2 linked regions of the Methylorubrum populi genome follow. The protein of the gene in region 2 interacts with the protein of the main gene of each other region in a pairwise test. Links are inferred from orthologs where the notes say so. Each region holds a gene or a part of one and is shown on either strand. Other genes may lie near its edges. The genes, in order: leuS and ligA.

What was found.
Region 1: the proteins of ligA (region 2) and leuS interact in binary tests that used the Escherichia coli proteins (3 or more experiments, as listed by UniProt). The link is inferred for Methylorubrum populi from one-to-one orthologs.

Annotation. Positions count from the first base shown.
Region 1 is NZ_AP014809.1:1,908,721-1,912,193, forward strand. Bases 278-3,440 are described here. They hold leuS (leucine--tRNA ligase), read right to left. Parts: upstream 3,118-3,440; coding sequence 478-3,117; downstream 278-477. Other genes in these bases: mnmE (tRNA uridine-5-carboxymethylaminomethyl(34) synthesis GTPase MnmE), read right to left, coding at 278-401; MPPM_RS08770 (DUF1963 domain-containing protein), read right to left, coding at 3,240-3,440. In the rest of the region: more of mnmE, read right to left, coding at 1-277; more of MPPM_RS08770, read right to left, coding at 3,441-3,473.
Region 2 is NZ_AP014809.1:5,434,711-5,438,114, reverse strand. What follows is about bases 43-3,136. They hold ligA (NAD-dependent DNA ligase LigA), read left to right. Parts: upstream 43-412; coding sequence 413-2,860; downstream 2,861-3,136. Other genes in these bases: MPPM_RS25275 (hypothetical protein), read right to left, coding at 43-296. In the rest of the region: more of MPPM_RS25275, read right to left, coding at 1-42. UniProt on the Escherichia coli protein: DNA ligase that catalyzes the formation of phosphodiester linkages between 5'-phosphoryl and 3'-hydroxyl groups in double-stranded DNA using NAD as a coenzyme and as the energy source for the reaction.

The sequences.
Region 1 (3,473 bases), 3.5 Mb from region 2 along the record:
CCTTCCGCCTCGGTGAGATCGATGCGGCCGTTGAGGAAGGCGCGGCGGCTGAAGGCTCCGGCCTCCGCCGGCCGGCAGCCCGGCACGCGCGCGAGGGTCCGCAGCACCGCGGCCCGAACCGCGAGGCCGCCATGAAGGTGCAGTTCGGCCATGTCCTCCCCGGTCGCGGTGGCGGGACCGGGCAGCCACGCGACGAGGGCTTGGTCGAGCGTGTCCCCGGAGGCAGGATCGCGCAGGCGGCGCAGGGACAGCCGGCGCGGCTCCGGGCGTCCGCCGGCCAGGAGATCGAGCGCAGGCCCCGAGGCCGGTCCGCTGATCCGCACCACCGCCACCGCCGCGCGGCCGAAGCCGCTCGCCGGGGCGAAGATGGTCGCGTCACGGACGGGCAGAGCGTCGGTCATGATCTCGTGGTCCGTCCGGCCCCTCCTCCAGAGAAGCAGGGGCCGGCGCTTCAGTACGATCGTTTCGGGCGGGTGATCACACCACCAGGTTCACGATCCGCCCCGGCACGACGATGACCTTCCTCGGGGGACGGCCTTCGAGGGCGCGCTGCACCGGCTCCAGCGCCAGCGTCGCCGCCTCGACGGCCTTCGCGTCGGCGTCGCGCGGTACGGTCACGTCCGCCCGCTTCTTGCCGTTGATCTGCACCGGCAGCGTGATCTCGTCCTCGACCAGAAGCGACTGATCGGCCTCCGGCCAGGACGCTTCGGCGACCAGGCCTTCCCCGCCCAGGACGCGCCAGCTTTCCTCGGCTAAATGCGGCATCATCGGCGCGATGAGCTGCACGAGGATGCGCGCCGCCTCGCCCGCCGCAGCCGCGGAGGCGCTGCCGCGCAGACCCTCGTCGAGAGCGTTGGCCAGGGTGTAGATATGCGCGACGCAGCGGTTGAAGCGCAGGCGCTCGATATCCTCGCCGACGGCGGCCAGCGCCTTATGGGCGGCCTTGCGCAGGGACGTGTCGCCGGGGCCGCCGGATCCGGTCGCGCCGGCCGCGCCGTGAACGAGGCGCCAGACGCGCTGCACGAAGCGGGCGGCGCCCTGCACGCCCTCCTCGGTCCAGATCACGTCGCGCTCGGGCGGCGAGTCGGACAGCATGAACCAGCGGGCGGTGTCGGCGCCGTAGCTCGCGATGATGTCGTCGGGATCGACGACGTTCTTCTTCGACTTCGACATCTTCTCCGTCGGGCCGACCTCGATCGGCGCGCCGGTTTTCACGTGAAAAGCCTTCCGGTTTCCGCCCTCGGTCTCGAAGCGGATCTCGGCCGGCGCGACCCAGGCGCCGGAGGGGTCCTTGTAGGTCTCGTGGACCACCATTCCCTGGGTGAACAGGCCGGCGAACGGCTCCGAGACGCCCGACCAGCCGGTCGCCCGCATCGCCCGCATGAAGAAGCGCGAGTAGAGCAGGTGCAGGATCGCGTGCTCGACACCGCCGATATATTGGTCGACCGCGAGCCAGTGATCGACGGTCTTGCGGTCGGTTGGCGCGTCCGCGAGCCAGGGTGCGGTGAAGCGGGCGTAGTACCAGGACGAATCGACGAAGGTGTCCATGGTATCGGTCTCGCGCCGGGCCGCCTGCCCGCAGCGCGGGCAGGGCACCTGCCGCCACGCATGGTCCCGCTCCAGCGGGTTGCCGGGTTGGTCGAACGAAACTTCGTCCGGCAGCTTGACCGGCAGATCCTCCACCGGCACGGGCACCGGGCCGCAGGCGTCGCAGTGGATGATCGGGATCGGGCAGCCCCAGTAGCGCTGGCGCGAGACGCCCCAATCGCGCAGGCGGAACTGCACTTTTCGACGCGCCACCGGTGCGCCGTTCAGGCTCTCACCCTCCAGCCGGTCCGCGACCGCACGGAACGCGTCGTCCGTCGTCATGCCGTCGAGGAAGCGCGAGTGGATCATCCGCCCGTCGCCGTCATAGGCGGTATCGGTGATGATGAAGCTCTCCGGGTCCTGCCCCTCTGGGCAGACGACCGGCGTGTTGCCGAGCCCGTACTTGTTCGAGAAGTCGAGGTCGCGCTGGTCGTGCGCCGGACAGCCGAACACGGCGCCGGTGCCGTACTCCATCAGAACGAAGTTCGCGACATAGACCGGCAACTCCCAGGCGGAGTCGAGCGGGTGGCGCACGGTGAGACCGGTGTCGAAACCGAGCTTCTCGGCCGTGTCGATCGCCTCCTGCGCCGTGCCGATGCGGCGGCACTCCTCGGCGAAGGCCTGCAGCTCCGCCGCCCGCGGGCCGGATTCGGCCAGAGCCTTGGCGAGCGGATGGTCGACCGAGATCGCCAGGAACCGGGCGCCGAACAGCGTGTCGGGACGGGTGGTGTAGACCGTCAGCTCCTGCGTGCCGGCGAACGGCGCGGCCAGCGCGAAGCGCACCTCCAGCCCTTCCGAGCGTCCGATCCAGTTGCGCTGCATCAGCCTGACCTTTTCCGGCCAGCGCTCCAGCCCGTCGAGGGCGTCGTGCAGATCCTGCGCGAAATCGGTGATCTTGAAGAACCACTGGGTCAGCTCGCGCTGCTCCACCAGCGCACCCGAGCGCCAGCCGCGCCCGTCGATCACCTGCTCGTTGGCGAGCACGGTGTGATCGACCGGATCCCAGTTCACCTTCGCCGTACGGCGCGTCACGAGTCCCTTGGCCAGGAAGTCGAGGAACATGCGCTGCTGGTGCTTGTAGTAGTCGGGGTCGCAGGTCGCGATCTCCCGGCTCCAATCCAGCGACAGGCCCATGCTCTGGAGCTGCCCGCGCATGGTCGCGATATTGGCGTAGGTCCAGTCCCGCGGGTTGACCTTGCGCTCCATCGCCGCGTTCTCGGCGGGCAGGCCGAACGCGTCCCAGCCCATCGGGTGCAGCACGTTGTGGCCCTTGGCCCGCTTGTAGCGCGCCACGACGTCGCCCATGGCATAGTTGCGCACGTGGCCGATATGGATGCGCCCCGACGGGTAGGGGAACATCTCCAGCACGTAGTATTTCGGGCGCGGGTCGTCGTTCCTCGTCTCGAACAGCTTGGCCGCGTCCCAGGCCTGCTGCCAGCGCGGCTCGGCATCCTTCGCGTTGTAGCGCTCCTGATGACGCTCTTGAGGGCGCTCTTGCGCGGCCGGAGAGGAATGTGCGGGATCGGTCATCGTGGGCGCCGGGATCAGCGTAAGGGGCGGGCCGCGCGAGGCAGACTCGGGGGCCGGAGCCCGGCACGTAGCATATCCGTGCGGTCAAGGGTCAACGATCGAGGGGCAGCGCTGAGGGCAGTTCAGGTCTGCTGACAGACCGCGACCACCCGATCGAAGCGGCGATCCGCGAGATCGGCGGCGCGGATCAGGAAATAGACGGTGCCCTCCCCGCTCTCTTGGAGGAAATCGCCGACATCGATCTGCAGGATCAGGCGCCAAGCGCCCGCCCCCGCCTCGATCGCGGGCCTGTTCGCCTTCCACGCGTCCTGGCTGAGATGCTGCACGCCGAAACGGCTGACCACCTCCGCCTCGAA
Region 2 (3,404 bases):
CACTGCGCGTAGTCCGAACTCGCCTTCACATACGCGTTGAGCTTCTGGACGTAAGCCCCTGCGATCGATTGGAAAGCCTGGGCCTGGGCGTTGTAGGCCTTGATCGCGTCGTTGTAGCTGTAGGCCTCCCAGCCGGGGCAGCCGTCCTTCTTGTCGAGGCAGGCGGGTTTTTCCGGAAGCTTCGGCTTTTCCGGCCGCGCCTCGGCCGGCGGGGGCGTCGGCGGGATGCAGGGGGCGGCGAAGACCGGCCCCGCGAGGCCGGCCAGCGCCAAAGCCGTGAAGATGCGTCCTGCCATGATCCGTCCCCGAGCCGTTCCTGCGACGGTTCTGGCCGCCGAGTTGTGGCGGGAATGGGGTCGCCCCGGCGCCAGCGTTAACGCACCGTCGCGCGAGATCGGTTAGAACGCGTTCCATGCCGCGCACGCCCCCCTCCGCCGCCGTCGAATCCCTGAGCGAGGACGCCGCCCAGGCACGCCACGCCGAGCTGTCCCGGGCGATCGAGCGGGCAAACCACCTCTACTACAACGAGGACGCGCCCGAGCTGACGGACGCCGAATACGACGCCCTGCGCCAGGAGCTGGAGGCGATCGAGGCGCGCTTTCCCGCGCTGACCGGCACCACCGAGGCGAGCGCGGGCGTCGGCGCCAAGCCGTCGGAAAAGTTCGCCAAGGTCCGGCACGCGGTGCCGATGCTCTCGCTGGGCAACGCCTTCGCCGACGAGGACGTCGAGGAATTCGTCGCCCGCGTGCGCCGCTTCCTCAACCTGACGGCCGACGAGCCCGTCGCCTTCACCGCCGAGCCGAAGATCGACGGGCTGTCGCTGTCGCTGCGCTACGAGGGGGGAAAACTCGTCACGGCGGCGACGCGCGGCGACGGCGAGGTCGGCGAGAACGTCACTGCCAACGCGCTGACGGTGGAGGACATCCCCGAGACGCTGTCGGGCGAAAACATTCCCGAGGTGCTGGAGGTGCGCGGCGAGGTCTACCTATCGCACGCCGATTTCGCAGGCATCAACGCGCGCCAGGAGGCGGCGGGCAAGCCGCTCTTCGCCAATCCGCGCAACGCGGCGGCCGGGTCGCTGCGCCAGCTCGATCCGGCGATCACCGCCTCGCGGCCCCTGCGCTTCTTCGCCTATGCCTGGGGCGAGGTCTCCGAACCCTTCGCCGACACGCAGTCGGCGGTGCTCGAGCGGTTCCGCGGCTGGGGCCTGCCGGTCAATCCGCGGACCAAGCTGTGCCGTTCGGCGGAGGAGATGATCGCCCATTACCGCGCCATCGAGGCGGAGCGGGCCGGTCTCGGCTACGACATCGACGGCGTCGTCTACAAGGTGGACGATCTCGGTTTCCAGCGACGCCTCGGCTTCGTCAGCCGGGCGCCGCGCTGGGCGCTGGCGCACAAATTCGCGGCGCAAGAGGCGATCACCGAACTTCTCGCCATCGACATCAATGTCGGCCGCACCGGCTCGCTCAACCCGCTGGCCCGCCTCAAGCCCGTCACCGTCGGCGGCGTCGTGGTCTCGAACGCGACCCTGCACAACGAGGGCTACGTCCAGGGCGTCGGCGCGGATGGCGAGCCGATCCGCGAGGGCCGCGACATCCGCGTCGGCGACACCGTGATCGTGGTACGCGCCGGCGACGTGATCCCGAAGGTCATGGACGTGGTGCTCGACAAGCGCCCGGCCGACGCCGTGCCCTACGTCTTCCCCGAAACCTGCCCGGCCTGCGGCAGCCGGGCGGTGCGCGAGTTGAACCCGCGCACGAAAAAACTCGATGCGATCCGCCGCTGTACCGGCGGTCTGATCTGCCCGGCGCAGGGGGTGGAGCGGCTCAAGCACTTCGTCTCGCGCAACGGCTTCGATCTCGAAGGGTTCGGCCAGACCTATATCGAGGTGCTGTTCGAGGCGGGCCTCGTGAAGCAGCCCGCCGACCTGTTCCGGCTCGAATTCGAGCCGCTGAAGGCCGCCATCGTCGCCCGGCGCGAGGCCCTCTCCGCGCAGCGCCGCGCCGAGGGCGAGCCGGCGCCGAAGAAGCCGACCAAGAAGAAGGGCGAGGAGGAGGACAAGGCGATCAAGAACCTGCTCGCCTCGCTGGAGGCGCGCCGGAAGATCCCGCTCAACCGCTTCCTGTTCGCCCTCGGCATCCCGCAGATCGGCGAATCGACCGCCAAGGCGCTCGCGAAGCGCTTCCCCGACATGCCCGCGCTGATGGCGGCCCTCGACGCGGCGACGCGGGAGCAGGCGGGCCGCGACTGGCTCGAACTCTCGGCGCTGCCCCGGATCGGGCCCGGCACCCGCGACCGGCTGTTCGAGACACTCGATCCGCTGCCGGGCGAGGCGATGCAGGACCTGAGCCTCGGCGCCCGCCTGCGCGGACGGCTCACCCCCTCGCAGCGCGAGGCGGTGCTCGCCCATTACGGGAGCGAAGCAGAGGCCGACGCGGCGCTTGAACGGGCGGCCTCGCAGCGGCCGGGCGACGCCTACCGGCTGTTCGCCGACGATGGCGAGATCGGCCCCGTGGCGACGGATTCGCTGATCCAGTTCTTCTCCGAACCCCACAACGATGCGGCGGTCCAGGCGCTGCTCGAAGAGGTCACCACGGAGCCGCTGGCCGCCCCGACCGCCTCGGCCGCGGCCTTTGCCGGCAAGACCGTGGTCTTCACCGGCACCTTGGAGAAGATGACCCGCAGCGAGGCCAAAGCCACCGCTGAGCGGCTCGGCGCCAAGGTCTCGGGCTCGGTCTCGGCCAAGACCGACCTCGTGGTCGCGGGGCCCGGCGCCGGCTCGAAGCTCAAGGACGCCGAACGGCACGGGGTGAAGGTGGTCTCCGAGGACGATTGGCTGGCGATGCTGGCGAAGGTGTAATTTCGGCCTCCAGCCTTGACCCCGCGTCCCCCGCGGCGCAATCCGTGCCCCGGATCAGCCGGCCGGGCGGCCGCTCCGTCGTCAGACGGGGAGGAAAGTCCGGGCTCCATGGAGAGGCGGTGCCGGATAACCTCCGGCGGGGGCGACCCCAGGGACAGTGCCACAGAGAGCAGACCGCCCCGCAAGGCTCGTCCTTCGCGGGGTCAGGGTGAAAGGGTGCGGTAAGAGCGCACCGCGGACGCGGCAACGCGGACGGCACGGCAAACCCCACCGGGAGCAAAACCGAATAGGGGCGACACGCCTTCTCCGCGAGGAGAGGGCAGGCCCGCTCTCCAGGCTCGTCGCCCGGGTTGGTTGCTCGAGGCGGCCGGCAACGGCCGTCCCAGAGGAATGGCTGCCACGTCCGTGGGCTTGCCCACGGGCCCTACAGAACCCGGCTTACAGGCCGGCTGATCCACCCGGCGCATGCCCCAACCGCGCGAAGAGTGCTTTCCATTTTTGGCGCGTCGAAGTGCTTCCCGGACTTCGCGAAATCCGGCAGCGC